3 regions of the Pedobacter africanus genome follow, and region 2 is predicted to be linked to each of the others. Evidence: riboswitches for the same ligand, from Rfam matches in the RefSeq annotation. Region 2 holds a riboswitch; each other region holds the start of a gene.
The links. A riboswitch is a leader RNA that binds a small molecule or an ion and turns the genes downstream of it on or off. The one in region 2 is predicted to bind S-adenosylmethionine.

Region 1: another riboswitch for S-adenosylmethionine. It lies ahead of B9A91_RS18135 (O-acetylhomoserine aminocarboxypropyltransferase/cysteine synthase family protein); the one in region 2 lies ahead of B9A91_RS03735 (cysteine desulfurase family protein).
Region 3: another riboswitch for S-adenosylmethionine. It lies ahead of metH (methionine synthase); the one in region 2 lies ahead of B9A91_RS03735 (cysteine desulfurase family protein).

Annotation. Positions count from the first base shown of each region.
Region 1 is NZ_FWXT01000003.1:214,495-225,368, forward strand. It holds gene B9A91_RS18110 (putative LPS assembly protein LptD) at 1-2,379, shown strand, start outside; gene B9A91_RS18115 (competence/damage-inducible protein A) at 2,392-3,639, shown strand; gene B9A91_RS18120 (dihydrolipoamide acetyltransferase family protein) at 3,690-5,033, shown strand; gene B9A91_RS18125 (homoserine dehydrogenase) at 5,092-6,336, opposite strand; gene B9A91_RS18130 (homoserine O-acetyltransferase family protein) at 6,344-7,402, opposite strand; gene B9A91_RS18135 (O-acetylhomoserine aminocarboxypropyltransferase/cysteine synthase family protein) at 7,428-8,732, opposite strand; SAM riboswitch class I at 8,959-9,072, opposite strand; gene B9A91_RS18140 (trans-sulfuration enzyme family protein) at 9,231-10,346, opposite strand; gene B9A91_RS18145 (lipocalin family protein) at 10,463-10,874, shown strand, end outside.
Region 2 is NZ_FWXT01000001.1:899,148-910,021, forward strand. It holds gene B9A91_RS03690 (GntR family transcriptional regulator) at 1-992, shown strand, start outside; gene B9A91_RS03695 (helix-turn-helix domain-containing protein) at 999-1,316, opposite strand; gene B9A91_RS03700 (energy transducer TonB) at 1,509-2,468, shown strand; gene B9A91_RS03705 (PDZ domain-containing protein) at 2,482-4,857, opposite strand; gene B9A91_RS03710 (hypothetical protein) at 5,042-5,803, opposite strand; gene B9A91_RS03715 (OsmC family protein) at 5,919-6,338, shown strand; gene B9A91_RS03720 (peptidase M16 family protein) at 6,418-7,065, opposite strand; gene B9A91_RS03725 (SRPBCC family protein) at 7,289-7,717, opposite strand; gene B9A91_RS03730 (DinB family protein) at 7,858-8,346, shown strand; gene B9A91_RS03735 (cysteine desulfurase family protein) at 8,322-9,479, opposite strand; SAM riboswitch class I at 9,538-9,638, opposite strand; gene B9A91_RS03740 (sterol desaturase family protein) at 9,852-10,874, shown strand, end outside.
Region 3 is NZ_FWXT01000001.1:3,191,830-3,202,703, forward strand. It holds gene metH (methionine synthase) at 1-3,474, opposite strand, end outside; SAM riboswitch class I at 3,592-3,701, opposite strand; gene B9A91_RS13395 (alpha-L-fucosidase) at 3,818-5,182, opposite strand; gene B9A91_RS24145 (hypothetical protein) at 5,368-5,529, shown strand; tRNA gene B9A91_RS13405 (tRNA-Glu) at 5,707-5,778, opposite strand; tRNA gene B9A91_RS13410 (tRNA-Met) at 5,819-5,894, opposite strand; gene era (GTPase Era) at 6,006-6,884, shown strand; gene B9A91_RS13420 (TlpA family protein disulfide reductase) at 6,918-7,424, shown strand; gene der (ribosome biogenesis GTPase Der) at 7,526-8,827, shown strand; gene B9A91_RS13430 (S41 family peptidase) at 8,830-10,410, opposite strand; gene murQ (N-acetylmuramic acid 6-phosphate etherase) at 10,606-10,874, shown strand, end outside.

The DNA.
Region 1 (10,874 bases), on a different contig from region 2:
AAATATGACAACAAGACCAATTTAATTTACGCCCGTGGAACTACGGATGCAAAGGGGAAATATATTGGCAGGCCTATTTTTAAAATGGAAGGGCAGGGAACCTCGCTGGCCGACTCACTGGTATTCAATACCGTAACCAAGGCCGGAAATATCTGGGGTGTATACACCGAACAGGAAGGCGGTTTTTTTACCGGAGGTAAAGCCAAAAAGCAACCCGACGACGAGATTCATAGTAAAGGGCAAACTTACAGTACCTGTAATTTACCACATCCGCATTTCGGGATTCATTTTACCAAGGCCATTGTAACGGAAAACCAGATCATTGCCGGGCCTCTCTACCTGAAAATAGAGGACATTCCCCTGCCTCTTGGATTGCCTTTTGCATTTTTCCCTAAACCCAATAAAAAAAGCTCGGGGATCATACTGCCCAGTCCGGGCGAGGATTACAGCCGGGGTTTCTTTTTAAGGGATGGAGGGTATTACCTTGGTTTGAGCGACTATTGGGATGCCAAAATTACCGGAACAATCTACTCCTACGGCTCATTTGATACCAACATTGCATCCAACTATACCAAAAGGTATAAACACAATGGCAACATTAACTTCAGGTACGCCTATACCAAGAACGGTACGGAAGGAACGAAGGATTTCAGTAAAGGAAGGGATTTCCGCATCAACTGGAGCCACCAGCAAAATGCCAATGCCAAGCCGGGGACGACTTTTTCCGCGTCTGTTGATGCAGGAACGTCATTGTATGACCAGCGGACAGGGGCCGGTGGAACCTACGATCCGAACATGACTGCAAGAAATACTTTCGGATCCAGTATTTCCTACAGCAGAACATTTGGTAACGGGATCCAGATGACCAGTGCTTTGCGGCACAACCAGGAAACTCAGACGAGAAATGTAAGTCTGACCCTGCCGGATGTTACCTTGTCTGTGCCTACATTTAATCCTTTCGATTCTAAAAAAAGGGTGGGTGAGCAGAAATGGTACCAGAAAATTACGGTGGGTTACAACATGCAGGCCACCAACCAGATCAGCTCACCTGATTCCTTACTGTTCAGAAGAGAAACCCTTAAAAAGTTCAGAAACGGGGTACAGCATACCATTCCCATCAATATGGCTTTCAATGTGCTGAAGTATTTTAACTTTAACGTAGGTACATCCTACACCGAAAAATGGCACTTCCAGTCTATCCGGAAAACCTATGCCAAAGTACCAGGTAAATCGGATGCTGTTTTTATAGATACGATACCAGGTTTTAACCGTTCCGGCCAATACGGTATCAGCGGCGGGCTTTCCACAAAAGTTTACTCAACTGCGCAGTTCAAAAACCTGGGCAACTTTAAAGCATTGCGTCATGTAATGACCCCAAGCGTAAGCTTTAATTATACGCCCGATTTTTCTGATGTCAGCAAGGGCAATTATAAATACGCTTATTACCAGAACGGAGAGCAGGTGTTTGAAAGGGATTATAAGGGGAATATCGTTCCGCTTAAATATTCTATCCACGAATCTTCACAATACGGCGGTCCTGGTATCGGAAAATCTGCATCTATGAGCTTCTCCCTGGACAATATAGTGGAAGCAAAGGTTTTATCAGCTAAAGACACAACAGGTACCGGAGAGAAGAAAATTCCGATCATTCAGGGTTTGAGCATTAATGGTTCCTATAACTTCCTGGCAGAGAATTTCAAGTTATCTGACCTGAATTTCAGTGGACGTTCGCAATTTACAGATAAGCTGGGGATCAACTATTACGGTACTTTAAACCCATACCTGTATGAGGATTATACCAATGAGCTTACCGGTGCCAGGGAAAGAAGAAAGATAGACAGGTACACCTGGACCCAGGGTAAATTTCCGCGCTTAACGAATTTTGGCTTCTCATTCAACTACAGCCTGAACCCTGAGGCACTGAAACGCAAAAATGAAACCGAGGACAAGCTGAAAGAGCAGGCCAACAGGGGGGGGATGACTCCTGAACAGGCAGAGGCCCTGGCCCTGGTAAGCCGTGACCCGAATGCCTTCGTTGATTTTAATATTCCATGGAACTTCGCTTTTGCTTATACTTTTAACTACCGGACAGATGAAGTTAGCCGTAATGGGACGGTTACCAATACCCTTAACTTTAATGGCGATGCCAACATCACCCCAAAATGGAAAGTTACTTTCAGCTCGGGATGGGACTTTCAACGCAAAACCATTTCCCAGACCAACTTTTCTATCTACCGTGACCTGCATTGCTGGGACATGAGTTTTACCTGGGTACCTTTTGGTTTCTATCAAAGTTATTCAGTGGATATAAAAGTAAAGGCCTCTATCCTGCAGGACCTGAAACTGAGCAAGAGAAAAGGATTTTATACCAGATTCTAAAAACACATTATTATGCTAGCTGAAATTATAACCATTGGTGACGAAATACTGATTGGTCAGGTTGTGGATACCAATTCTGCCTGGATGGCTAAACAACTGAATCTGATTGGCATCAGGGTAAAACAGATTACATCAGTGTCCGACGACGCAGATCACATTACAGAGGCCCTGAAACTGGCCGAAAAACGGGCGGATATCATTTTAATGACAGGCGGCTTAGGGCCTACTAAAGATGACATCACCAAAATCACACTGGCCAGGTATTTTAATATGGAGCTCAGAAGGGACCAGGCTACATTGGATCACGTGACAGATATCTTCACACGTTTCAACAGGCCGATGATCGACATGAACCGTAAGCAGGCTGATGTGCCGGATGGCTGTACGGTAATCCAGAATAAAAATGGCACGGCACCTTGTATGTGGTTTGAAAATCAGGGCCGTATTATTGTGTCTTTGCCTGGTGTGCCATTTGAGATGATGTACCTGATGGAAGAAGAAATTCTGCCCCGTCTGCAGCAGGCCTTTAAAATGCCTGCTATTCTCCATAAAACCATATTGACTGCAGGCATAGGCGAATCTTTCCTTGCTGTTGAACTGGAAGAGATAGAAAACAGTTTGCCAGCACATATTAAACTTGCCTATCTGCCCAAATTGGGCCAGATCAGGTTAAGGTTAAGTGGCAGCGGAGCAGATGAGGAACTGCTAAGCAAGGAAATTGAACATTATGTGCAACTCATCATTAACAAGGCAGGGAAATATGTAGTGATTGATCAGGACATTGCGCTCGAAAAGGCATTGTTGACGATTATGCAAGAACGAAAGCTGACCTTATCTACTGCTGAAAGCTGTACAGGCGGACATATTGCGCAATTGATTACCCAGCATCCGGGCTGTTCGGCTGTATTCGCAGGTGGGGCCGTTACTTACTCCAATGCTTTGAAAATGTCTGTGCTTGGCGTAAAAGCTTCAACACTGGATGCCCATGGAGCAGTAAGTGAGCAGACCGTAAAAGAAATGGCTTTAGGCGCAATCCATCAATTTAAAACAGATTATGCTGTTGCAGTAAGCGGAGTTGCTGGCCCCGACGGCGGAACCGAGCAGAAACCGGTTGGAACAGTGTGGATTGCAGTGGCAACTAAACAAAACGTAACTGCCAGGATGTTCAATTTTAGCGGGCGCAGGTTACAGAATATTGAGCGCTCCGCAGTGGCTGCGCTAACGATGGTTTTGAATGAGCTGAAACAAGATGTGGCTTAAGTCTGCAAAATACTTTACTTTTGCACCTGATACCAATCATAAAATAAAAAATGGCTCAATACGAATTATTGTTACCTAAAATGGGGGAGAGCGTTGCGGAGGCAACCATTATTAAATGGGTTAAACAGCCCGGCGATCAGGTGAGCCTGGACGATACGATCCTGGAGATCGCTACGGATAAGGTTGATTCTGAAGTACCATCACCGGTTTCAGGTAAATTGGTAAAGCAATTATTTAAAGAAGACGATATTGTACAGGTAGGTGCAATAATTGCCCTCATAGAAACTGATGCAGCAGCTTCAGTTGATACGGAAATTAAAGTGGGAACGCCTGTGGTTTCAGCTGAGCCGGTTGCGGAAATCATTCTGGAAAATATTCCGGGAACTGAGCAGCTTCCTGCTGATTTTATATCAGACAGGTTCTATTCTCCGCTGGTAAAAAATATTGCTGCGCAAGAGAGGATTTCCGTTAACGAATTGGATAGCATTACAGGAACCGGTGCTGAAGGACGTTTAACAAAAGACGACCTGTTAAATTATGTGAAAAGTAAAAAAGGCGGTAGCCCTGTTGCCGCTGCCCCGGTAAATAAATCCCAGCCCGAGCCTGTGAAAGCTGCGGCCTCACCGGAAATACCTCAACAAAGTCCAAAAGCTACAGCCCAGCCTGCGGCACCCAGCATGGGCGGAGCAGAGGAGATTGTTGAAATGGACAGGATGCGCAAACTGATTGCCGAACATATGGTCATGAGTAAACAGACCTCACCACATGTAACCTCTTTTGTTGAAGCCGATGTGACCAATATGGTAATGTGGCGTGAGAAGGTTAAAAGGAATTTTGAAAAACGTGAAAACGAAAAAATTACCTTTACACCTATTTTCGTTGAAGCGGTAAGTAAAGCCATAAAAGATTTTCCGATGATCAACGTATCTGTAAATGGTACCCAGATCATCAAGAAGAAAGACATCAATATAGGTATGGCAGCTGCTTTGCCAAGTGGTAACCTGATTGTTCCGGTCATCAAAAATGCAGATGAATTGAACCTGCTGGGGCTAACCAAAGCAGTTAATGACCTGGCAGGACGTGCCCGTGCTTCAAAACTAAAACCAGACGAAACCCAGAATGGTACTTTTACTTTAACGAACGTAGGGTCTTTTGGTAATGTGATGGGCACGCCGATCATCAATCAGCCTCAGGTAGCTATCCTTGCAGTTGGCGCCATTAAAAAGAAACCTGCAGTTCTGGAAACGGAATTTGGCGATGTCATTGCCATCAGGCACATGATGTTCCTGTCGCTTTCCTACGATCACAGGGTTGTAGATGGGGCTTTAGGGGGCTCTTTTGTACGCAGGGTAGCAGATTACCTGGAGAACTGGGATGTGAACAGGGAACTATAAAAAACGCTATAGCATAAAAAAGGCCCCGATCGGGGCCTTTTTATCTCAAAACAAAAAACTAATTGAAAAAAGCGGCCTCTTCTTCAGCTACAGATTTAAGCTGTTGCTCCGTATAGGTGTATTTCCCGGTATGGGCAATAAAAATATCTTTCTGCTCTAGTAATTCACGGTTGGCCAGTAAGCTTTTAAGGCTTACACTTCCAATAACATATTTATAGTCATCCCGGGTAAAGCGCTCTACAATATTCTCGATCTTTAATTTTTCAATGGTATATTCATGTGTGTAACGCAGGTAAACTTCCAGGTTTACATCGTCGGTATGTACCAGGCCATTATGCTGATGGTATTTTTTGTACTCATAGCGGTAATCGTACCTTAAAGCTGCAATGTCCGATAAAACTGCCGCGCCTGTTGGATGGCCGCCTGCGCCTTTTCCGAAGAAGAACTGCTTGTCGGCAAACGCAGCCTGAACAGTAACGCCATTGTATTCATTCTCTACATTGAAAAGGAAATCGTCCGATTTTACGAATTTCGGCAATACATAGGTAACAACCTGCTTAGTGCTGATTTTGCGCGCAGTTGGTACCAGTTTAATTTTAAAGTTTTTCTCGCGGGCGTACCTGATGTCATTCTCCGACAGGTGTTGTATACCGATATTAAGAATTTTATCAGGGTTAATGAACAGCCCGTATGCGTGTGCAGTAGCAATGGCCAGTTTAAATTTAGGATCGTAACCACCCACATCCAGGATGGGGTTTGTTTCTGCAAAACCAAGGTCCTGTGCTTGCTTTAGGGCTATCCCATATTCCAGGTTCTCATTGAATATTTTGGATAAAATATAGTTTGATGAGCCATTGAATATACCACTGATGCCATGCAGCAACTCATTGTCGTAATACTCTTCCAGGTTACGGATGATCGGGATACTGCCACAAACTGCACCTTCATACAATAAAGAAACGTTGTGCTTCTCCTGTAGTTCAACAAGCTCAGCAAGGTGTGTAGCGATCATTTTCTTATTGGCGGAAACTACGTTTTTACCACTTATTAATGCTCTTTTAACAATGTTGAAAGCAACATCTGCATCGTCAATCAACTCTACAATGGTATTGATCTCCGTATTGTTTAGCAATACATCATGATCTGTTGTAAAAAGGTGGGCATCAAGCGTACGCTTTTTCTCCGGGTTTTTGATGGCGATCTTAATGATTTCAAGGTTTAAATCCTGGCCACGAATGATATCGTGTAATCCCTGGCCTACAACCCCAAAACCAAATAATCCAATTTTAAGTTTCTTGCTCATCTATTTATTATGCTGTTTTATGTAATTTAATTATTTTCTTGTTTGTACTTTCTTTCAGGAAATTACCAATGACATTCGTCAAGGTGTCTGTTTCAATTAAGAAACCATCATGGCCATAGGCCGATTTTAAACTGTAGAATTCTGCCCCCTGTATGTTACTGGCGAGATATTCCTGTTCCGACTGCGGGAAAAGAACGTCGTTTTCAATACCGATCACCAGCGTATTGGCTTTTACCTGTGCCAGGGCCTCTGTAACACTGTTACGCCCCCTTCCGACATTATGGCTGTCCATAGCCTTGCTCAGGTACCAATAACTATAGGCATTAAAGCGTTTGCACAGCTTTTCACCCTGGTAGTTCTGGTAAGAGGAAGCCCTGAAGCCGCCTGTTTTATCGTTAACACTTTCCAATTGGGTTGCTGCGTAGGCATCGTATGTTCTGTAAGACAGTAGCGCAATGCTCCTGGCTACCTTTAAACCTTTTATACCGCCATCTGGTTTTTGAGCATAAAAACTGCGGTCGGCAGTAATGGCCAGGCGCTGACTTTCATTGAAAGCGATACCCCAGGGCGAGTGGAAGGCGTTGGTTGCAATGAGGATCAGGTTCTCAATAGCACCAGGATCTAACACTGACCATTCCAAAGCCTGTTGTCCACCCAATGAGCCACCGATCAGGACCTTTATGTTGCTGATGCCCAGATGTGTAGCCAACAAACGGTGAGCGGCAACCAGATCCCGGATCGAAAACTCCGGAAAGGACAGGTAATAAGGTTGCCCTGTTACCGGGTTGGTACTTAACGGACTGGTACTGCCGTAATGCGACCCCAATACATTGGCGCAAATGATAAAATGCTCGTCAGGATTAAACAGGGCATTGTTGCCAAATAGCCCTTTCCACCAATCAAGCACATCCGAGTTTGCGGTAAGCGCATGGCATGCCCAAATTACATTGTCCTTTTTGGCATTCAGCTTTCCGTAAGTCTGGTAAGCAATATCTAGCTTACGCAGCTTTTTGCCGTTTTCCAGTTTGAAGGTCTTGGTGTAATGGTATGTGGAAATTGTACTCATTATAAATCTTGATAAAGGGTATTGTCTATTTTTTTATGCTGTTGAAAGCCTGTTCGAAATCTGCTTTGATATCGTCTATGTGTTCTATGCCTACTGATACCCGAAGCTGATTAGGCTTAACGCCCGCTGCCGCCTGCTCGGCTTCACTCAGCTGCTGATGTGTGGTTGCCGAAGGTTGTATGATCAGTGTTTTCGCATCTCCAACATTTGCGAGATGGCTTACCAGTTTAAGGCTGTCTACCAGTGCAGTGGCTTGTGCCTTATCGCCTTGCAGCTCAAAAGACAATACTGCACCGAAGCCGTTTTGCAGGTATTTTTTTGCATTGGTATGGTATCGGCTGCTCTCCAGTCCAGGATAGCTTACACTTTTCACTGCAGGATGCGTTTCCAGCCAGGTTGCCAGTGCCAGCGCGTTGTCTACGTGGCGCTGTACCCGAAGCGATAAGGTCTCAAGTCCCTGTAACAGCAGGAAGGAGTTAAAAGGGGAGATAGCGGGACCAAAATCCCGTAAACCCTCAACGCGGGCACGAATAATGAACTGGATGTTCCCGAAAGGCCCTCCAATGCCAAATACATCGTTGAATACCAGTCCGTGATAACCTTCAGAAGGTTCGGTGAACTGTTTAAATTTACCATTGCCCCAGTTGTAGGTCCCACCATCAACGATCACACCGCCAATGCTGGTGCCATGTCCGCCGATCCATTTGGTGGCCGATTGTACGACAATGTGTGCACCATGTTCCAGAGGTTTAAACAGGTAACCTGCAGCACCGAAAGTATTATCGACGATCAGGGGAAGGTCGTGCTTATTGGCTATCGCCGATACCCTTTCAAAATCGATAATGCTGAAAGCCGGATTGCCTATGCTTTCCAGGTAGATGGCCTTGGTGTTTCCATCTATTTTGGCTTCAAAATCTGAAGGGTCATCGCCATTGGCAAATTTAACTTCGATGCCCAGGCGTTTAAATCCAACTTTAAACTGATTGTAGGAACCTCCGTACAAATGAGAGGAAGAAACAAAGTTATCGCCCGATTCCAGTATGTTGTTTAAAGCAATAAACTGTGCCGCCTGGCCAGATGATACTGCGAGTGCGGCAACGCCGCCTTCCAGGGCAGCAATACGTTTTTCAAATACGTCCGTAGTCGGGTTCATGATACGGGTATAAATGTTTCCAAACTCTTTCAGGGCAAACAGGTTTGCACCGTGTTCAGAATTTTTGAAGCCATAAGAAGTAGTTTGATATATAGGAACGGCCCTTGAACCTGTTGTAGGATCTATTTCCTGGCCGGCATGTACCTGTAAAGTTTCGAATTTATGAGAAGCAGACATATTTATCTTTTTATTTATATGGTTTGATTAATTTTTTTAGCGCTTACTCCCTGTATAAGTATATAGCGGAGCATGTTTGTTGGCGTACCCATATGGGCCTTCCGGATGGATCAAAAAGAATGCAAAAGGAAGATTTTAAGGATTATTGCATGCAGCAACACATACACATGGTATGTTTGGGGCAACAATAATGACGAAGAATTGAAATAATCGTTTTCATATTTTTAATTTATCTTTCCAAACGGCACCATGCCGGCTGGTCAGGAATTGGCACCTTCTCCATTTTGGGAGGGTTGCCAGTGGGTCAAAGAGCCTGTCTCTCGCCACTTCTTTATAAATCAAACCGATTAGAGGTGTTGACTTGATTAGCTTTCGCCAAATAATGTCACAAATGTAGGTTTAAGTGGTAAAATAATCAAAATTAAATTCTGAATATTTTTTAATATATTGATTATTAAATATATAAAGTTTTTAATGGTGGTGATTTTAATTGTTTTTTTAACCTAAAGCTTGCTCAAAATCAGCAATTAAGTCATCAATGTGCTCAAGTCCAACAGATATCCGAATTAAATTTTGTGGGGTTTTGCTGTCCGGTCCTTCTACAGAGGCGCGGTGCTCCACCAGGCTTTCCACTCCTCCAAGACTGGTTGCCTGGGCAAACAATTTTACATTGTTTACAACTTTCCGGGCATCATCCGCATTGCCTTTCACCAATATCGACAACATTCCACCAAAGCCGCTCATTTGTGTTTTTGCAATTGCATGTCCGGGATGATCGGGAAGGCCCGGATAAAATACCGCTGTTACCCGGGGATGTTTTTGCAGGTAAAGCGCAAGGGCCAGGCCATTTTCGCAATGTCCTTTCATCCGATAGGCCAGTGTTTTTAAACTCCGTGACAGCAGAAAACAATCGAACGGTGAAGGTACCGCACCACCTGTCTGCTGGATGTTCTTGATCCGTTCCCAGAATTCATTTTGCTGAGCGGTAACCAGAACTCCCCCCAGTACATCACTATGACCGCCGATGTATTTGGTAGAGGAATGCATCACAATATCAGCTCCCAATGTAATTGGCGTTTGCAAGCTGGGCGAAGCAAAGGTGCTGTCGCATGCCAGGATCAGTCCTTCCGATTTTGCCAGTTGAGCAACAGCTTTTATATCTGTAATTTTTAGGAGCGGGTTGGAAGGGGTTTCAGTCCAGATGAGCACTGTGTTTTTTTTGATCTGCCTTCTGATCAGTTCAATATCTGTAAGGTCTATAAAATTGACTTCAATAGTATCCGAAAATATCGTCAGCAGTATTTTTTTTAACCCCCAGTACATGTCATCCGGTGCAATGATGTGACTGCCAGGTTTTAAAGCCTGGAAAACAGCCATTCCAGCTGTATTGCCGGATGAAAAAGCACAGGCATCCAGGCCCTTTTCCAGGACTGTCAGCGTTTGCTCCAGTGCCGAACGGTTGGGGTTACTCACGCGGCTGTACATGTGTCCACCAGAGTAGCCACCATTGGCATCCCTTAAGAAGGTAGTTGACAAATTTATAGGTGCTGTAACATCTTTCGTGGCACTTTCATATAAATTTCCTGCATGTATTGCCAGTGTTTCTGCTCTCATTATTATGGGGTTAAATGCTAAAATCTCCAGTTGAGGTATAACAATGTTAAAGGTAAAAATAATTAACCCTAAGTTTTGGCAGGATTTATGTATTTAAAAAGTAAAAAATTCAAGATATGAAAAGAATATTCCTGATAGCAGCCATTTTATGCAGTTCATTAATGGTGTTGCAAAGCTGCTCACCAAAAGGTGCAGCTACTACCCAACAACCTTTAAAAAGAGGTAATGTAACCGGTAACTGGATCTTGAACGACATTACTTTTGAAGGGATTCCCCAGACTTCGGTAAAATCTTTGTTTGGAGAAAGTTCTTACAAATGTTTTGTAGGCAGTACCTGGAGGTTAACCAATAGCGGTAATGGTAGCTATAGCTTGCCTGGTGGTGCCGATTGCGCAGCCAAAACACAAACCATTTATTGGTCGGCCAGTACAAAAGAAGATACTTTCCAGTTTAAAAAGTTGTACGAAGGTGATAAAGCTAAAAATGTAACTGAAGGTTACAGAATGCTGCTTTCATCAACAGACGGAC
Region 2 (10,874 bases):
TAAAAATTGATAATGCCCTGGCGCTGCCATTGTATAAACAGATCGTGGTTTCGGTTTATGACGCAATTGCCGATGGCCGGTTGAAGAACGGCGATATACTCCCCTCTGTAAATTCGATTGCAGCAATGCATTCACTGGCCAGAGGTTCAATATTTAAAGCCTATAACGAGTTAAAAACAGCGGGAATTATTGATTCCACACCCGGAAAGGGGTATTTTGTAACCAGCACGAATGTTCAGTCCAAGAAAAACATTTTCCTGCTATTGAGTACATTTAATCCTTACCGTGAAGTATTGTACAATGCTTTTATTGAACAGATCAGGAACCAGGCCACAGTAGACCTGTATTTTCATCACCATAACATCAGTGTTTTTGAAACGCTCATTAAAAACCATGCAGCCTATTACAATACATTTGTGATCATGCCCGAGATCAATAAAAAAACTGATGGGATATTAAAGCAGCTCGATCCCAAAAAACTCTATATACTCGATTCGGGCCTGAATGAGTTTGGAAGTGAATATCCCTGTGTGTGCCAGAACTATGAAAAGGATATCTCTGGAATATTGAAAGGGCATTTTGAGCGGCTGAAAAAATATAAACGCATCATTTTATTGTTTCCGGATAACATCAAAACAGAAGGCGTTGTAAATGGCTTCAAGGCAGTATTTAAAAAAACAGATTTTCCGGCTGAGGTAATACGAAATACCCAGGAATATGAGCTGACGCAGTTTGACTGCTGTATTATTATGGATGACATAGACCTGGTGAAGCTCATGCGCTCGGCAAGAAAAAACAAATGGAAACTTGGCACAGACATAGGCATTCTTTCCTATAACGAAACCCCACTTAAAAGCATCATTGCAGATGGAATTACCACCATCACTACAGATTTTGAGCAAATGGGCAAATCAATGGCAGAAATGGTCATTAAGAGCAAACCAAAACGGATTGAAAATCCTTTTCTGATGATAGACAGGAAATCTTTTTAACAGGCTTTACCTTGTTTCGTACATATCGATCAGCTTGGCCTGCAGGTGCATCATTTCCCTTTCTATGCTCTTGATCTTTTCTTTCAGCCTGCTGTTTTCCTGAAGCATCAGTTCATCTGCATTCTGACCAGGCAGTAAGGAACTGGCCTTTACACCCAAAACCGTTGCTACCTGCATTAACCTTGTGATGTTGATGTCTGTAATTTCGCATTCAATTTTACTATATGCAGGAACAGAAATTTCCAGCATACCTGCCATTTCTTTTTGTGCCCATTTTTTCTGGCGCCTTAGCATTTTAATCTTTTTACCAGTACTCTCGTTCATTTCCTTGGTTTTATTATCCCTAGAGTTAGTTTAGTTTGCTTCGAAGATAATTATGTTAAACCAAGATAGGCCTGTTCACTTTATTCATTTGGTTCAGCATTTCCGAAAGCGTAAAAAATCAAAATTTCATGCAGAGAATAGCTATCTTGGTAAAAAATAATTAAAATTTAAACGCTTATTCTTCTTTCAACAATGCTAAAGAAATTATGGGTATTCGGCGCGTTGATCTGTGTATTGCAACAGGTAAATGCACAAAAAAAACAGGATGTTTATTATTATAAAAATAATGGACAGCTGGTGTCTGATAAAGACAGTGCTGATTTTATCAGGATTATTCAGGAGCCAGACAGTGGCGAGACCAATTTCAATCTGATAGAAATTTACCCTGACGGCAAGAAAAAAGCCATAGGCAAAGTTTCTTCGGTGTTATTTTCAATGCCTGTCTATGAGGGTCAGTATTTATCCTACCATAAGAATGGAAAAAAAGAAAGCACCCTTTTCTATGAGCGGAACAATTTAACAGGTCAGGCTTACTACTTTTTTGAGAATGGCACATTGCGACAAATCATTGAGCATAAAAAATCCGAAACAAATGGGCCTGCAAAGATATTGGTCAATTATCAAGCCGATTCCCTGGGCCATGTAATGGTAAAAGACGGAAATGGGCATGTATTAGAACATACCTCATCTTTTAATGGAGCTACTATAGAAGGTGATTATAAAGACGGCTTTAAACAGGGTACCTGGATCATGAAAGCCGATATGGGAGATAAAGGGTACAAAGAGCAATACGAAAGTGGCCAATTCATTTCTGGCGAAAGTGAGGAGAACGGGGTCAGATACAGCTATTCAGCAATTGAAAGCTTACCAATACCCAAAGGTGGCATGCAAAGATTTTACTCCTATCTGAAAGGGACAATGAAGTACCCGGCAGACGCCAGAAAGAACAACATTCAAGGAAAGGTATATATCAGTTTCGTTGTTGACAAAGATGGCTCGCTGGATGACATTAAAGTAGAACGTAAATTATACCCTTCAATGGATGCAGAAGCGCTAAGGATAATAAGGCTTTCGGGAAAATGGATGCCTGGCATGCAGCATGGCTTTCCGGTTAGGGTAAAATACAGCATTCCTATCTCATTTTCGCTGTAAACCCCTACTGGTTTCAGGGCCTTAACTCATAAAATAAAGACTTCTGATTCCGGATAACTTCTACTTTATAGACACCGTTTTGCGATACAGGGACCTTCAACAGCCCATCCACATCTTTCACTGCTTTTGAGTTGACAGAAACGATGACATCGTCTTTTAAAATGCCGCTTCTAACAACAGGGCTACCATGGGGCACATCCAGTACCAATACCCCGACCTCACCTGCCAGGCCATATGCAGACATCTCACCCTGCCCTAGGATATTCCTTACACTACTGCCCAACCAGGCATAAATGGCTGAACTTCGGCCGTATGTTTTCGCTTGCGGAACCGGCTTTGGAAGTTCTGGGCTCCGCGCCAGTTTTCTTAACGCAGGGCTTACTACACCAAAGCCTGTCATCGGAAAATTTCTGAAGCCCGTTTTCAATGCAGGTGAATCTTCCCTCACACGGTAATCTCCTTTTCCCGGATCAACAAACAGTGCATTTCCCATCAAGGAATGCTGATCCTGTCCGCTTTGCTGCTGAAGTTCTGCCGCAGCTGCAGACATTGCTCCTGTATAATGGTAAAAATTAGAATCTATCTGGTTACCCCAAACCTTCGGCATGCCAATAGGCTTATAGGAAGTAAAAACTATGTTTCGCTTAAAAACATCATTGCTGTTCTGGTACCATACATGGGGGTGAAAAGAATTATTTACCATGATATTATTTTCTACTACCCTGTTATAACCTTCCCGGTTTTTTAACCCTCCGTTTAAGCAAAGATTGTTCTGAATGAGGTAATTTGTTGAGCCGTCATCAAGGTCTATATCCCAGCCATGGTCGCATCTCCAGCGGTTATTCCGGATGATAACGGTTTTAACAGCTTCCAGAAATGGCAGTTCCGGTCTTTCTTTAACCCAGCTGTCTACTTCTTTACGGTTTGGTCGCCAAAAACGGTCTCTCCCCCAGGAATTGAACGAACCATGATCACCCGTTTCCATTACCGTATTAAAAACATCATTCCATTCTATCAAATGCCCGCCCCATGCACCGCTTCCAATATTAATTCCTGCCCTGGGCACGTCATAAATAGAACAATGCCTAACGGTGATCTGCTGCGCCATTTCTATCTGAACCCCTGCCGTTTGTTTTTCTACCCGGCCCGATTCATGGATCAGGCAGTCTTCTACCAGGCAATTTGCAGGGTAATTTACCGTTTTTGGACCAGCTTCTTTTTCCATTGTAGTCAGTTCCTGTACCTGGTTATATTCAAACAGCGGGTTACGTACGGCTTTGGGATCACCTACAAAAGCCACCCCGCTTGATCCCGCCTTATCAATATGGCAACCGGTAATTTTTATCCGCCGGCTGTAGTTGTTTACAAATATGGCATTGCCTCCAGCCTGGTCTAAAACACAATTTGTAATTCCGCAATCTTCAGCACCATTTATCAAAAACATGCCCCCACGATAAATGGTCCAGTCGCTCCGCAACAGGGGTTCCTTATTTTCCATGAAACTACGGGCCGAATGTTTAAAGGTTATTCCCCTAAACTGCAAAAATTTAACCGGATGCTGTTCATTGCCGTTCAGCTCTACCAAGTGCTTTAAACGTACAGTCTCAATCAGGGCGGTCTTTAAATCCAATCCTTTTTCCGGATAAAAATACAGTTCATTTTTCTGCTGGTCCAAATACCATTCGCCGGGAGCATCCAGCTCTTCAAATATATTTTCAACATATCTTCGTTCGGGGTCCATCCCCATTTGCCTGTTGTTTTGCCAGCCTCCGGTATAAGCTATATTCCCCGAACTGTCCTTTCCTGTAATCAGGTAATGATAATCTCCCCACATGGCTTTATGCATGGCGTGGATATACCCTCCTGCCGGCTTATTCCACCTGCCAGCCCGTTCTTTACTGAATGCATCGGCAGCAAAGCCGTTATAATACTTTGCCTTCAGGTCAAAATTAGGGTACCTGGCCATATGCTGCCTTTTTCCATTGATAAAAAGCTGGTCCGATTGCAAACCTGCCGGAACTCCAGCTTTAAAGATCCCCTGCTTATACGCTGTCCATTGAAGCCGCAGGCGCTGTCCGCCACTAATTACCGGGACCTCATTTTTGTAAGCCGTGAATGTAACTGGCTTACCCAAAGCTCCGGAATACTGAGCGGTAAATACCAATGTTTGCGGCAGATAATAAGTGCCGCCGCGTAAATAGAAGGTGATGGCTTCCGCGCCCTTAATCTTTACAATTTCCTTTTTGGCCCTTTCAAATGTGGCAAAAGGCAGTTTAAATGTACCTGGATTTTTATCATTGCCCAAAGGCGAAATGTAAAAATCAGCAGCTTTAGCCTGAAAGACAAACCCTGTAAACAATACAGTGCATAGGAGTAGCTTTATGTTCATATCTGGTAAATGAACTGGAAAATTACCACCTTATTGCTAAGCTTTCTTTCATAATTTTGGCCTAACATTCAGCGTTTTTGGCAGATTTTATACCCGCTGTTATCGGACTAAAAACCGGGTTAAGCTTATCCTTCAAAATTAGAAGAGGACATGAGGCAATATCTGTTGGAGGTTAGAGGAGTTCCTAAAACTTGATCAGCAGCTTTTCAGAAATGAACTTATCGTTGCTGTAATATTCAAAAAACCATTCCCCGTTCTTTTTCAGTACTATTCCTTTCGACTGGCCATTGTCGGCAATAAAGTAATCCTGCGCTGAGGTTTTAAAAAGAGTAAGCACCTTTTTAGGCGTAGTGTCTATCAACTGAAATCCATTGGCCGTAGCCTGTGCGTACAATGTTCCGGAGGCCTCTGTAACTTCAGTTGCTACAGCAGGCTGGTTAACAGGAACTGGTGCAGATGGCACACTTACAGGCACCTCAACTGCTGCTGTTTTCATAACAGCAGTTCCCGTTGCTTCACCGGTAAAAGCATACGGCAGTTCAGTCAGGGAAGCAAAAGCATTTCTTAAAGCTTCATTATAGGAAGCATTGAACTCCTTTTCCCGGCTTTTGCCTTCTTTACTTTTAAATACCACATTCCCCTGGCAATCCTTCAGTATTAGGGTAAGTGTTGTGGTAAACATTCCTTTTTTTTCTATCAGATCAGCATTCATTGCCCTGCATTTGTTATTGGCTATTTCAGCAGGCAAATCCTTATTGTCAAAATAAACGGTAAAACCTTTTTCTTCCAGCAATGCCTTGGTCAGGTTGTTCAAGCCATACTGGTCTATCTGTTTAAAAAAGCTAAACTGTTCAGGCACCAATACATACTTATAATTGTTGATGGTATTTTGTGCATACCCGGACAGTGCTGTACAAACAAGAAGTAATAAAAGATATCTTTTCATAATGTCATAAAATTCTGCGTTTATAAAGATAAAGGATTTGAATTTGAAACGAGGCATCAATTTCTGTAATTTAGTTACAAAAATGTAAAGTCCCCAAAACACGATAAAACAACGAATGAAAGTAGAATTAAAAAGAATAAATGATGCCGTTCATTTTGAAGCATCAAGCCCATCTTCGACAGTAAAAGTTAACATCGACGGCTCGCCCGAAATCGGGGGCCTTGGTCTGGGTGTACGACCAATGGAAATGGTATTAATGGCGCTTGGCTCCTGCAGCTCGCTGGATCTGATCAGTATCCTTAAAAAACAGAAACAGGTGATCAGAGATTTTTCAGTTTCTGTTGAAGGGCAGCGAAGAGAACAGATCCCAACAATATTTACTAAAATTCACATGACATTTACACTTACCGGAGAGATCAACGAAGATAAGGCCGCACGTGCAGCAGAACTGGCAGTAAGAAAATATTGCTCTGTGCATGATATGCTTGTAGCTGGCGGTGTTGAGATCAGCTACTCAGTTAATATTAAACCTTAATAAAATAAAAGGTGTCCTCGGCAAAAGCCTCAGACACCCTATTGACCTGTTTGTATAAGTTTGGTTAGGTTTTCAAAAATTAGTTGTTTGAAACCAGGTAGGTTTTATTCGTTTCAGCTACTGGTTTTTGCTGGTTCATTGCTTTTTTAGTGTAATTTTTAGCAAGTCCGGCTGTGATGTTTCCGGCAACTGTCAAAACAGTTTGAGCAGGATTGTTGATCTCCTTATAATAAACATTCACATCGTCAAGTGTAAGTTTGGCCAGGCTGTTTTTATTTATGGTTGAAGGGAAATATTTGTCCTGCGCAGTTAAATGGGCCAGCACTGTATTTTTTGCCTTGTCAAATGCATCTTGGTTAAATGCAGGTGCACTGATATAAGCACACAAGGTCTGCAGTGCGTTTTCAAACTGATCGTGTTGGGTCGCCAGGTTCACGCCTTTGTCGCTATAGCTAAGGCCCGCGTCCATTGCAGTAAGTTCCTGGTTCAACAATGTTGTTAATACTTCTTTCGCCACTGCTTTCTCTGCCTGGTATTTGTCGGCTGCTTCAAAGCTCAGGTTTGCAAAAACCTTAGGTGTAGCTTCATTTTCAGCAATGATGATGGTCATCCCGCTTTTTAACTTATAACTTACCGGATCTTTCATTACTGAAGATTGAGCATAGCTAAAAGAAGTGCCAGTTAAGAGCGCGAATACAGTTGCAATTGTTTTTAATTTGTTGTTCATAGGGTTTGTTCTAATTTTACTTTTGTTAATTGTTGGGTCAAAAGTAGAATCAGCAGGCCAGCCCTGAAATGAACAATAGGCAGAAAGGCAGTTCTACCCGATGAAAAGGAAATTCTGCCCGACGGCGATTTTCTTATTTTTCAGCTCCATAAGCAACAAAGGGAATAGTAACTACTATCCCCTTTGTATAAAGCTAATTATAAATCAATTGATTCGCAAGCAGCTATTTATGCTGCTCCGCATATCTTTTAAAGCTGTTCATTATGGCCTGCCATCCGCCTTGCTGCATTTCAATGGAGTTGGTCTCTTCTGCCTCAAAAATCTCAGTCACCTCCGTTGTATCTCCATTTTCCGAAAAAGTAATCTTTACTTTCCTGCCGTCGCCGAGCGTATAGGCAATGAGTTTATGGGTTTCAACCTCATCATAAATACCTCCGAAGTCAAAGCCAAAACTACCGTCCTTGGCTTCCATACGTGAGGAAAATGCCCCGCCAACACGCAGGTCATTTTCTGCTTTTGGGGTATGCCAGTCATCAGAGGCACTACACCATTTTACAATGTGCGCAGGAGCGTTCCAGAATTCCCATACTTTTTCAACTGGTGCATTCACTGTAGCTGCTACGGTGATTTTGGTTTTATTTGCTGTTTCCATATTTCTTTGTTTTTGTTTATGATGTAAAGATAGGTCGCATTTTTACAACCGGTGATGGGGAAAAACGACATTTACCGGGTAGATTGCGACAAAGAACTTTTAACCCCAGCATTTGTTTAATATTAACAAAATGAACATTTATGGATACATTAAAAAAACAAATCATACAGGAGTTAACAGTGTTTTACAGCGGCGACCCCTGGGTAACTGAAAACTTTGAATATAAAGTAGCTACGCTGAATGCAGAAACGGCCTTACAAAGGATTTCCGCTTTTAACCATAACATTGCAGAAATTGTGGCACATATGACCGCCTGGAGAAACTTTGTCATCAAAAAGCTTCAGGGAGATATTACGTTTAACATCGTAGACAATACCAAAGGCGACTGGCCCGACGCAAATTCATGGGAAGAAACATTAAGCAATTTCCGTCTATCCCAAGCTGATCTTATCCGATCATTAAACAATTTCTCTGACAATAAGTGGAAAGAGACAGTTCCCACCAGGTCATATGATTTTATATACCTCGTTAAAGGGATTGTTCAGCACGATTACTATCATTACGGACAAATTGGCTGTTTGATTGCAGCACAAAAAAAATTACATCAATCTACCACTTCAACTTCATGAACAATTTCTTTTATAAAAAGACAGGCAAGTTGCTCAACTGCATAGTCGATCTCTTCGGCAGTATTGTACCTGCTAAATGAAAACCTGATGGTATTGCTGTCGGAATTGATGTGCAGCGCATTCAACACATGTGAGGTTTTGCCAGAATTACTGTTACAGGCGCTTCCACCAGAAGCACAGATACGATGTTGATCGAGATAGGTTAAGGGCGAGCCCCATGTATCTGGCAGCGCTACACTGAGCACCGTCGAAAGGCTTAGTTCTTTCGATGATGAATTCCCATTAAAACTTATACCAGGGATTTTGTTGGTCAGCTTATAGATCATTCTTTCTTTTAAACCTGAAATGTGGGCATGGTTAGACTCCCTGTTGCTGTAGGCCAGTTCTAGCGCCCTGGCCAACCCAACAATACCCGCAACATTTTCAGTGCCGCTGCGCTGTCCACCCTCTTGCGCACCACCATTTATAAAAGGGTTCAAACGTTCGGTCGATTTCTTATACAAAAAACCAATGCCTTTAGGCCCATGAAATTTATGGGCTGAGCCAACCAGAAAATCAATACCTAACTTTTGGGTATCGTATTTATACTGCCCCATGGTCTGAACTGTATCAGAATGAAAAATAGCACCGTAATGGCTGCAGATTTTAGCGATCTGATCGATGTCGTTTAAATTACCGATTTCATTATTGCCATGCATTACCGATACAAAAGCGCTTTCGTTTGCCGCCAGCAGCTGATCCAGATGACTAAGGGAGGGTACTCCCTTTGCATCATGGTTTAGGTAAACCAGCCTGATCTCCCCTCGCTGCTCCAGTGCTTTTAAAGTATTCAATACCGCATGATGTTCCAATGCCGTAGTGATAGCAAGCTTTATATTGTTGCCGCAAATTGCAGAAACAATCGCTGTATTGTCAGCCTCTGTTCCCCCAGAAGTAAATATAATATGATCGGAACTGGTGTTGAGCACATCAGCAACGATACCCCGCGACTGGCAGATTGCAGCCCGGGCCTCACGGCCAAAGTGGTGTGCTGAGGACGGGTTGCCAAAATTTTCGAAAAGATAAGGCTCCATAGCCCTGAATACGGCTTTGCTTAAAGGTGTGGTTGCTGCATTGTCTAGATAAATTCTCATATCCGTTAAAGTTTAAAATGATCAAATACACTTATCCGGATAGCACTGAGCTGAAACGATCTTATCTTTCCGTCAACCTGACGGTAGGAATTAGCACCTTGCAAAATACAGGTTGCCAAGACTTCACAGGGCCTTTCCCTCAGTCTTTCTGGATAAGTAAAATAAATTTAAGAACTGTTATTGAGTGCAAATATAACAATAGACTACAAAAATAGTATACTTTATTTTAAAATACTACTAAATTAGTAGATTATATTTATATCTTAGCAAAAACTTTAGATTATTTGGTACATCTTGGTTTTGTTCATTTAAGCCAGACTGGATGGTCTGGCTTGTTTAAACCTTAAAAAATGCAATTTCCTTAAATAATAAATGACGATGATCCAGCTCAATTATTTGGCTTTTGCCATACCTGCATTCTTTATCTTTCTTTTCCTGGAGTATCAGCTGGCTATCAGGATGAACAGGATCGGCATATTTAAATACGAAGGTTCTGTAGCCAATCTCAGTATAGGAATTGCCGAGCGATTGCTGAACCTTTTTATTTCGGCAAGTTTTTACAGTTTGTTTTATTGGGTATATGAGAACTATGCGCTATTCCAAATCCCTAACAAATGGTGGGTATGGATATTGCTCCTCCTCACTACAGACCTGGTATGGTATTGGTACCACCGGCTGGGGCATACTATTAATTTTTTATGGGCTGCCCATATTGTACATCATCAAAGTGAAGAATTCAACCTTACTGTCTCTGCAAGAATTACGGTGTTCCAGGCATTGATACGGAACATTTTCTGGTGTACCATCCCTTTTATGGGTTTTCATCCCGCAATGGTTATTACCATCCTCCTGGTACATGGTGCCTATTCTTTCTTCACCCATACCCAACTGATCGGAAAACTTGGCTGGCTGGAGCATATCTTTATCACTCCCTCCCTGCATGGTGTACACCATGCCAGCAATGAAAAATACCTCGATAAAAATTACGGTGACGTTTTTGTGTTATGGGATAAACTTTTCGGAACTTTTCAAAAAGAAGAAGAAAAACCGAAGTACGGTTTAACCCATCCCATTAAAAGCTATAGTTTCCTCTGGCAGCATTTTCACTATTATCTTGAAATAGCAGAAGCCTGCAAACAGGCCAAAGGTTTCCGGGCTAAAATCAGGATCATTTTTGGCAGTCCGGCACAATTGGACCAGGAGATTAGGCCATTGCTCGAAAAACGGTACCTGCAGCATAAACCGGTTGTAACCTACCGATTTAAATTCCGGACCTATCTGGACCTGCAGCTTACCCTTTGTATTGCCCTTTTAACCTTTATTACTGCAGCTTACACTGGCCTGGCCCTGTACGATAAGCTTTTTATCGTAGCTTTTATATTGCTTACGCTGATC
Region 3 (10,874 bases), 2.3 Mb from region 2:
CAGGCCAATTTTGGCCTCTGCATCCAGTAAGGCAAATAAAGTCCCCTTTTCGGTATGTTCCGGACAGGCAGGATAGCCGGGTGCCGGGCGTATACCCGCGTATTCTTCTTTAATCAGTGCCTCATTGTCCAGGTTTTCATCCTTGGCATAACCCCAGTATTCCTTACGGACCAGCTCGTGCATGCGTTCTGCGAAAGCCTCTGCCAGTCTGTCGGCCAGTGCCTTGGCCATAATGCTGTTGTAATCGTCGTAAACAGCTTCAAATTCAGCTACCAGTTCATCACAGCCAATCCCCGCAGTAAGGGCAAAGCCCCCAAAATAATCAGGGATACCACTTTCCTTTTGGGCTACAAAGTCAGACAGGGCATAATAGGGCTGTCCATCGGTTTTTTCGGCTTGCTGGCGAAGGGTATGGATCACAACCTCTTTGCCCTCAACATTTAAAATGATGTCATCTCCAACTGCATTCGCCGGCCAGAAACCAATTACGGCTTTAGCAGTTAACAACTTCTCCTCAACAATTCTTTTCAACAGGGCCTGAGCATCATTGAAAAGCTTTCTGGCTTCGTCGCCTACTGTTTTGTCTTCCAGTATCCTTGGGTAGCTGCCACGCAACTCCCAGGTTTGAAAAAACGGGGTCCAGTCGATGTAAGGTACCAATTCTTCCAGGGGATAGTCCTCAAATACCCGGGTTCCGGTAAATTCCGGAGCAGGAGCTACCAATGAAGGGTCTATTTTAAAGTTCTCCTTACGAGCCTCTTCTATGGTTTTGAAGCGCTTGTCCGAACGTTTGTTCAGGTGGGCTTCTCGGGCTTTATCGTATTCTGCCCTGATGCTGGCAATATACTCATCGCGGGTATCTTTGTTCATCAAGGTACTGGCAACGGTAACGCTCCTTGAGGCATCGAGCACGTGTATGGCAGGACCGGAATAATTAGGCGCTACTTTAACCGCCGCATGGATACGGGAGGTTGTTGCTCCGCCTATCATCAGCGGAATGGTAAAGCCTTCACGCTCCATTTCTTTGGCAAAGTGTACCATCTCATCCAGTGAAGGTGTGATGAGGCCGCTTAAGCCAATAATGTCGGCATCAATTTCCTTGGCTTTTTTAATGATGTCCTGGGCAGGCACCATTACACCCATGTCTACAATCTCGAAGTTGTTACAGGCCAGTACCACACCAACAATATTCTTGCCGATGTCATGTACATCGCCCTTAACCGTAGCCATCAGTATTTTTCCGGCTGATGAATTCTGGTCCTGATCAGGGTTGTTCAGCTTTTCCTGCTCAATAAAAGGCAGCAGGTAAGCCACGGCTTTTTTCATTACACGGGCAGATTTTACCACCTGCGGCAGAAACATTTTTCCGGCTCCGAACAGATCGCCCACAATATTCATTCCGTCCATTAAAGGGCCTTCGATCACCTGGATCGGCCTGTCGTACTTTTGGCGGGCCTCTTCAACGTCTGCATCCAGGTATTCAATGATCCCTTTTACCAATGCGTGCGATAAGCGCTCCTCTACACTGGCCTTGCGCCATTCTTCATCTCTTACAACCTCTTTCCCTTTAGATTTGATAGTATCTGCAAATTCAACCAGACGCTCGGTGGCATCTGACCTCCGGTTCAGCAATACATCTTCAACAAGCAACAGCAGTTCTGGTGGAATTTCCTGGTAAACTTCCAGCATCCCCGCATTTACAATCCCCATGTCCAGTCCGGCGTGGATGGCATGGTACAGAAATGCAGAGTGCATGGCTTCCCTTACGGTATTATTGCCCCTGAAAGAGAAGGAAATGTTGGAAACGCCACCGCTTACTTTGGCATGTGGAAGATTCTCTTTGATCCAGCGTGTGGCGTTTATAAAGTCGACCGCATAGTTATTGTGCTCTTCCAGGCCGGTTGCTACCGTTAGGATGTTGGGGTCAAAAATGATGTCCTGTGCCGGGAAGCCGACTTCGTTCACCAGTATATCATAAGATCTTTTACAGATCTTTTTTCTTCTTTCAAAATTGTCTGCCTGTCCCAGTTCATCAAAAGCCATCACTACTACGGCTGCACCGTAATTCATGATTTTACGGGCATTCTCACGGAATTTATCTTCACCTTCTTTTAAGGAGATTGAGTTTACAATTCCCTTACCCTGCAGACATTTCAGTCCCGCCTCTATTACCGTCCACTTGGAAGAATCCACCATAATGGGCAGTTTGGAAATATCCGGTTCGGAAGCGATCAGGTTAAGGAATTTTGTCATCGAAGCCTCCGAATCGATCATTCCCTCATCCATGTTCACATCAATTATCTGGGCGCCACCTTCAACCTGCTGACGGGCAACGGCCAGGGCGGCTTCAAAATCTCCGCCTAAAATCAGCTTGCTGAATTTAGGGGAACCGGTAATATTGGTTCTTTCCCCAATGTTTACAAAAATGCTTTCAGGGGTAATCGTTACCGGTTCTAAACCGCTCAGGCGCAGATAGGGTGCTATTTGTGGTATTCTGCGGGGTTCCACATTTCTTGCTTTTTCAGCTATACAGCCAATATGATCGGGGGTAGTCCCACAACAACCACCTACAATATTTACAAAGCCATGCTGGATGAAATCTTCAACCAGGTGGGCCGTTTCGTGCGGCATCTCATCGTATGCCCCAAATTCATTAGGCAAACCTGCATTTGGATAGGCTGAAACATAGCAACCAGCTTTGGCAGAAAGCTCTTCAATATGCGGACGCATGTCTTTAGCACCCAAAGCACAGTTAAAGCCTATGCTTAGTGGCCGGGCATGCATTACCGAGTTTAGAAATGCTTCGGCTGTTTGTCCGGATAAAGTTCTTCCGGATGCGTCCGTAATGGTACCCGAGATCATGATCTCTATTTTACGGCCAATTTCAGCTTCATATTTTTTTATCGAAAATATGGCCGCTTTGGCATTCAGGGTATCAAAAATTGTTTCAATGAGCAAGAGATCAGCACCGCCGTCTACCAGTCCGCGTACCTGTTCGTCGTACGCCTCTACAAGTTCGTCAAAAGTAATGGCACGGAAACCCGGGTCGTTTACATCAGGAGAAATGGACAGCGTTCTGTTGGTCGGACCTACAGCACCTGCAACAAAGCATTTGCGCTCCGGATTTGCGGCCATAAATTCATTTACGGCTTCTTTGGCAATTTTAGCGCCTTCAAAACTCATTTCATAAGCCAGCGGCTCCATCTGGTAATCTGCCAGTGAAATGCGCTGAGTGCTGAAAGTGTTGGTTTCAATGATGTCTGTACCGGCTTTTAAGTACTCGGTATGGATTTCTTTAATGACATCCGGACGGGTGATGTTCAGCATGTCATTGTTCCCTTTTACATCGCAAGGGTGATCTTTGAATCGTTCGCCTCTAAAATCTTCCTCTGTTAAGGCGTAACGTTGTATCATGGTGCCCATTGCACCATCAATGATCAGGATACGTTTCTCTAATTCTTTTCTGATATCCATTTAACAATAATGATATGAGCAGACAATCAGCTAAAGTTGATAGAGGCCGGGGCCTAAACAAGTGCCGAACCAATTGCGTGCAAAGCTTATCTGAGAATCTGTTTGGGGAGCAGTTTCCACTTATCTTTCAGGAACTACGGCTGCATTTCCTGTAGAATGTAGCACCTTGTTAGCACAGGTTGCCAAGACTTCGCAGGGTCTAATCCCTCCATCTTTCTCTATAAGCATTACAAAGGTGCAACAAAGAAAAATCAATTCCAAAAAAAAGCGGTTTAAAGCATATAAAATTGCAAAGCATGTGTCGGACAACTTAACTTTTGGAATATTATTCTGTACCACTCGGCTATTTCAGACTCAATTCAATAACCGGAACTGTGAAGTTTGGTTTTTGCAGAGGAAGTTTTAGTACCAGATTTCCGGAGGCCGATAGGTCTTTGTCTGTTAAAAGTTCGGAGTTGTCATGTAAAAACTGAGCATAAATGACTTCGTCCTTGTAACCATCAAGTACGAGCTTGCCGTCTTTCGGATAGTCAAAAAGATGAACATATAATTTTTTATTGACTTTATTATAAGTTAGTTGTGTTCCAGGAGCTGGCTTAAATTTGTCTGGTGCAAAGCTGCAGTCATACACTGATTTTGAATTTGCATGCATCCAGGTTCCCAGGCTATCCAAAGCCGTGTTTGCCCTGTTGTCAAATTCGCCTCTTGCCGTGGGCCCAACATTTAACAGCAAATTACCCCCATTGGCTACTGATGTAATTAGGAGGTCTAACAATTGTGTGTTCGTTTTCCAGGTGTTCTCATCTCTGTAATAACCCCATGAACCTGAAAAAGTCTGGCAGGTCTCCCAGGTCTTTCCTTTATATTTTGCTAGGCTTTTGGCACTAACTTGTTCGGGAGTTTCAAAATCCTCGGCATCACTGTATGCTGCCAGATCTAGCCTGTTGTCTACAATGATACCGGGCTGCAATTTTCTGATCTGTTTCAGGAGTTCTACTGATCCCCAGTCATCTTTCCCTTTTCCATGTTTGCCCGGATAAGAAAAGTCGAGCCACAGGATGTCAATTTTTCCATATTTTGTTAAGATCTCAGTCACCTGATCGTTCAGGTACCTGCGATAATTTGCCATATTTCTCCCTTTGTTCAAGGTCAGGTATTCCTGATCGTTATTGTCGGCTGGCCTTGAGGGGTGATACCGGTCAACCGTAAAATCCGGGTGATGCCAATCTATCAGAGAATAATAGAAGCCTATTCTGATGCCCTCTGCCCTGAAGGCATCCACAAATTCTTTTACTAAATCCCTTTTAGCAGGCGTATTTGTTGCTTTGTAATTGGTAAATTTACTATCAAACAAAGTAAAACCTTCGTGGTGTTTGGTAGTTAAAACAGCATATTTCATGCCGGCGGCTTTAGCTTTTTTTGCCCATATTTTAGGTTGAAACTGATCTGGGTTAAAATTTTTAAAGTATTTGTTGTAATCCTGTTCTGATATCTTTTCCCTGCTTTGTACCCATTCGTGACGGGCTGGCAGGGCATAAAGTCCCCAATGAATAAACATCCCAAACCTGGCATCTGTCCACCATTTCATTCTTTTCTCTTTTTGTTCCGGGGTTTCGGTCCCGATTTTTTTCTGTGCTTGCAATGGCCTTGCAGAAATGAGTATCATTAAAATCATACCCAGGCTCAGCAATAGTTCTTTTCTGTTCATTTGTGTTTGGTCTTCAATAGTTTGTATCAAAATTATGAGCTAATTTCAACCTTAAATAAGCAATATTGGCAAATAACTAAGCGTTTTTTGCAAAAAGTGGTATCAGTGGAATTGTTGCCTGGCAAAATCAATATTCTTCCGTAAAGATTGTATCTTGATTTACACACAAATAAAATCTTACAGATATGAAAATTACATTAGATGTAAAATCACTCTTATTGGGAGTCTTGGCAGCGGGCTTTTTGTTTACTGCCTTCAGTTTCAAAAATACACAAGGGCAGGGGAATGGCAGGTTCAGTACATCATTGCCCCATCCATGTATGATCTCAGCAAAATACAATGGCTAAAAGGGGATTTCTATGATACATTCAAGACAGGAAAGGATAATAAAAAGACAGTAAATTGATTGATGTGCTATTAAGATAAGAAATTAGCGAATGGGTAAAATAATATTGCCCGTAATGCACGAATGGCTGCAAATTTCAAATTTGCAGCCATTTTGATGATTTTAACATGATGCCTTGTAGCCCGTAGGGGAATCGAACCCCTGTTTCCAGAATGAAAATCTGGCGTCCTCACCCCTAGACGAACGGGCCATTTAAGATTGCCTCAGCTGTATTAAAGCTGCGAACCTTTTGGTAGCGGGGACCAGACTCGAACTGATGACCTTCGGGTTATGAGCCCGACGAGCTACCAACTGCTCCACCCCGCACTATATACAATTCTTTTAGTTTCCGTTAAATCCTTAACTCTTCTTCCGAATTGGAATGCAAAGATATAATTCGTTTCTTTGTGGTGCAAATTTATTTTAAAAAATATTTTCATGTCGCATAAAGCAGGTTTTGTAAGTATCATCGGTAAGCCTAACGTAGGCAAATCAACCTTAATGAATGCCCTGGTGGGTGAAAAACTTTCTATCATTACTCCTAAAGCGCAGACCACCCGTCACCGTATTTTAGGAATCGTAAACGAAGAAGACTATCAAATTGTTTTTTCGGACACGCCCGGCATCATCAAGCCCCGGTATGGGCTGCAGGATTCCATGATGAATTCTGTTAAAGGAGCATTAACAGATGCCGACCTGATCCTGTTTGTTACCGATATTAATGAACAGCACGATGAAAATGATGTATTGGAGAAAATTACGCATACCAGTATTCCTATGATCGTCCTGATCAACAAGATTGACAATGCTACCCAGGAACAGGTAGATGAAAAAGTAGCCTATTGGCAGGAACAGCTAAAACCTAAACATATTTTTGCCATTTCGGCACTGCATCAATATAACCTGGATGGCATCTTGAATACTGTACTGGATTACGTGCCCGAACATGCGCCCTTTTACGACAAGGAAGACCTTACAGATCGTAATCTGCGTTTCTTCGTTTCAGAGATCATCCGCGAAAAGATTTTCAACAATTATCAGAAAGAAATTCCTTACAGCACAGAGGTAATTATTACCGCATTTAAAGAAGAAGAAAATATTACGCGCATCAGCGCTGAAATTATTGTAGAGCGTGATTCCCAGAAAAACATCCTGATAGGAAAAGGTGGTTCCAGCCTAAAAAAAGTTGGCATGGAAGCCCGTAAGGACATGGAGAAATTTCTGGGTCAGAAGGTTTTCCTTGAAACCTTTGTAAAGGTCTTGCCAGACTGGCGTAGCAAAAAAAATTATCTTAAAAGCTTTGGTTATGATCAATAACATTTTTTCTTTGTATGAGACTAAGTACTTATCATGAAAAAATTATTTTTATTGATTGCCATTTTAGGCGTGAATATGGCTTTTGCACAGGAATCCAACAACGACAAAAAGTTATGGGCTTCCTCTATCCTCAACCAGCAAGCGCCTGAACTGGTTGTAGAAAAATGGATCAGTGCCGCGCCTGATACAAAAGGCAAATTTGTGCTGATCGATTTCTGGGCCACATGGTGTGGTCCTTGCAGAAAATACATCCCTACTTTAAACAGCTTTCACGAAAAATTCGGGGATAAACTTGCAGTCATCGGTTTATCAGATGAGCCCGCTGAAACAGTAGAGAAATTTGAAAACCCTAAAATCAGGTACAGCGAGGCTATAGATACCAAGGCAACGCTGAAAAACTCCTTGCAGGTAAAAGGAATCCCTCACGTAATCCTCATTAGTCCAAAAGGCGTTGTGATCTGGGAAGGCTTTCCTTTGCTTGACAACCACCAGCTTACGGAAGATGTACTGAAGGCGCTGATGGAAAAATACAAATCCTAAACTGGTTTAACGGTCTTTTTTAAGCCGCAAAAAACTAAACCCAATCATATCGATGGGATTATGTATCTTTGTGGCTTTTAAAATATTCGTATAAAATACCCATGTCAAATATTATCGCAATTGTCGGAAGACCAAACGTAGGCAAATCTACCCTTTTTAACCGCTTAACCGAAAGTCGTAAAGCTATTGTTGATGATTTTAGTGGCGTTACGCGCGACCGTCATTATGGCGTGGCAGAGTGGACAGACAAGCAATTCACTGTGATTGATACAGGTGGCTATGTGGCCAATTCAGAGGATGTTTTTGAGGCCGCTATTCGCGAACAGGTGGTTATTGCTATCGAAGAAGCTACTGTTTTGCTGTTCATGGTAGATGTCACAACAGGAATTACTGATTTGGACGATGAAATCGCTCAGCTACTGAGAAGAAGCAAGAAGCCGGTATTTGTTGTTGTAAACAAGGTTGACAATACGCAGCTTCAGAACGATGCCGCTGAATTTTATGGCTTTGGTCTGGGCGAGATCCACCCGATATCTTCTATGACAGGTTCGGGAACAGGGGATTTGCTGGATGAGGTGATCAGGCATTTTGAAGATGTTCCGGAAGAAGAGAACACCTTGCCAAAAATTACCATTGTAGGCCGTCCAAATGTTGGGAAGTCGTCCCTTATCAATGCTTTAATCGGTAAAGAAAGAAACATTGTAACCCCTATAGCCGGTACCACCCGAGATTCCATACACATTCATTACAATCAATTCGGGCATGAATTTATGTTTATTGATACGGCTGGGCTGCGTAAAAAAACGAAGGTTAAGGAAAACATAGAGTTTTACTCTGTTATGCGGACCATTAAGGCACTTGAAGAAGCTGATGTCGTGATCCTGATGATAGATGCCGTAGAAGGCCTGGAATCACAGGATGTGAACATTTTCCATCTGGCAGAAAAAAACAAGAAAGGAATTGTGGTGCTGGTCAATAAATGGGACCTGATAGAAAAAAACAGCAAAACAGTGAATGTCTTTGAAGAGCAAATCCGTCAGAAACTACAGCCTTTTACTGATGTCCCGATCATTTTCATTTCTGCATTGAATAAACAGCGGATATTCCAGGCGGTAGAAACGGCATTGGATGTGTTTAAAAACAGAAGCAAGAAGATACCTACATCAAAGTTAAATGATGTCATGCTGCCTATCATTGAAAATTATCCGCCGCCAGCATTGAAAGGAAAATACATCAAGATCAAGTACATTACACAGATCAATGCAAGTTCTCCGATGTTTGCTTTCTTCTGCAACCTTCCTCAATATATTAAAGAGCCCTACAAACGTTTCCTGGAGAATAAACTACGCGAGCATTTTGATTTTAGCGGGGTGCCGGTTCAGATCTATTTCAGACAGAAATAAGTTTATTGCAAGCTGGCGATGGCTTGCTTAACCACCGGGTCATTTAGGTTTAAGGCTTTGTAATAGCCTGCATCGCCCAAATGGTACTTGTATAAAAGCACCTTCAGATCATTGTATATCAATGGTTTGGCCATATACAGTTGCTTCGGATCTATTGGAATATTGCGCTTTTGGATATACTTCAGAAAATCGCTGTAGTCTGATTCGCTGATCGCAAACTTCGTCATTTTCTGTTCCAGCTGTTCTGCATTGTATCGGGCGCCCAGTATATCGTACACAAAATCGAACAAGACCTTTTTGGCCACCAGTTTACCATAAAACCGATTGTAGCCATTCGTATCCAGCTTTACGTAAATATCCGGACGGATACCGCCACGAGTCAAATTTTTGCGCTGCAGGCTATCTTTTCCTGTGCCAGTCACATCAGAAGTAAGCTCCCCATCATTAAAACGGTCTTCGATTTCATTCTGATAAGCGTTGTATCCTTTTTTGTAAGATTTTTGGATGCTTTTACCCGAAGGAGTGTAATATCTGGCAATAGTAAGGTTCAGGGCAGAACCATCCCCGAAAGGAAACTGCTCCTGTACTAAGCCCTTGCCAAATGAGCGCCTGCCTACAATTACACCTCTGCCCCAATCCTGTACCGCCCCGGCCAGAATTTCGCTCGCCGAAGCGGAGTTTTCATTGATCAGTACCGCCAGTTTCCCTTGCTCAAACTCTCCTCCACCGGTAGTCATATAATCTGTCCTGGGCTCATGTTTACCTTCAGTATAAACAATCAGTTTATTTTCTTCGAGTATCTGGTTGGCCAGCCCAGTTGCCGCACTCAGGTAACCACCGCCATTGTCCCTTAGATCAAGGATTAGCTTCTTCATCCCTTTAGCTTTTAGCTGCCTTACTGATTCTACAAAATCTTTGTCGGTATCTGCGCCAAACTTGCTGATTCTGACATAGGCCGTTTCAGGGTTCAGCATGTAAGCCGCATCAATACTGCTTACCTTTACACGGTTACGGTTAACGGTATATACCATACGCTGGGTATCTCCGGGATGAATAATGGTTAATTTTACAGCAGTCCCTTTGCGTCCTCTTATACGCCCTACCATCTTTTCTCGCGGCAGCGCTTTTCCGCTCACTATGGCCGTATCGATTTGCAATATCTTATCTCCCTGTCTTATTCCAGCTATAAATGCAGGTCCGTCTTTTACCACATTGGTAACCAGCAAAGTGTCATTGAGAATATAATATTCAATCCCGATCCCTTCAAAATTGCCTCCCAGGGTCTCGAGCATTTCACTGGCTTTCGCTGGCGGAAGGTATGTGCTGTGTGGGTCCAGCTGATGCAGCAGGCTATCGATAGGCAAATGGTTTAAAGAGTCGGCATTTACCTCATCAACATATTTTTTATTGATGATATGGATAATTTCATCTACCTTTTCGGCGTTACTATCAGCAAATTGAACAGGCTTATGAAATTGATACCCCTGATCTTTTAAAAATTTGTAACCAAAGAACATCCCACCTATTAATGTAGCGGAATAAGTGAGGGCAATAAGGGCATTATAGCGGGTATTTTTCTTCATGGGTAAATACTGTGTAAAGTTATAAAATTACCCTTCAATAAATAAATATATTGTGCTGATTTTAAGGTTATATTTCGCGTTTAGGAAGAAAATACCGAATTTTATGAAACATTTGCCAAATTGAAAGCGACTTATGTGAAAGGCTTGCCGTGAGGTAATCGGAAAATGAGCAAAAATTAAAGAAAACACAGCATTATGATTAGAGTAACCGAGCAGGAATCAAAGTACCACGACATCGACAAAATGTCGGTACTGGAGATTCTGACAGGCATAAATAATGAAGATAAAATTGTTCCCCAGGCTGTAGAAAAAGCAATTCCTCAAATAGAAAAGCTGGCTTCTGCCGTAGCTGAGCGTATGATCAACGGGGGTAGATTATTTTACATCGGGGCAGGCACAAGCGGTCGTTTGGGAGTAGTTGATGCTTCCGAATGTCCACCTACATTTGGTGTGCCTTTCGACTG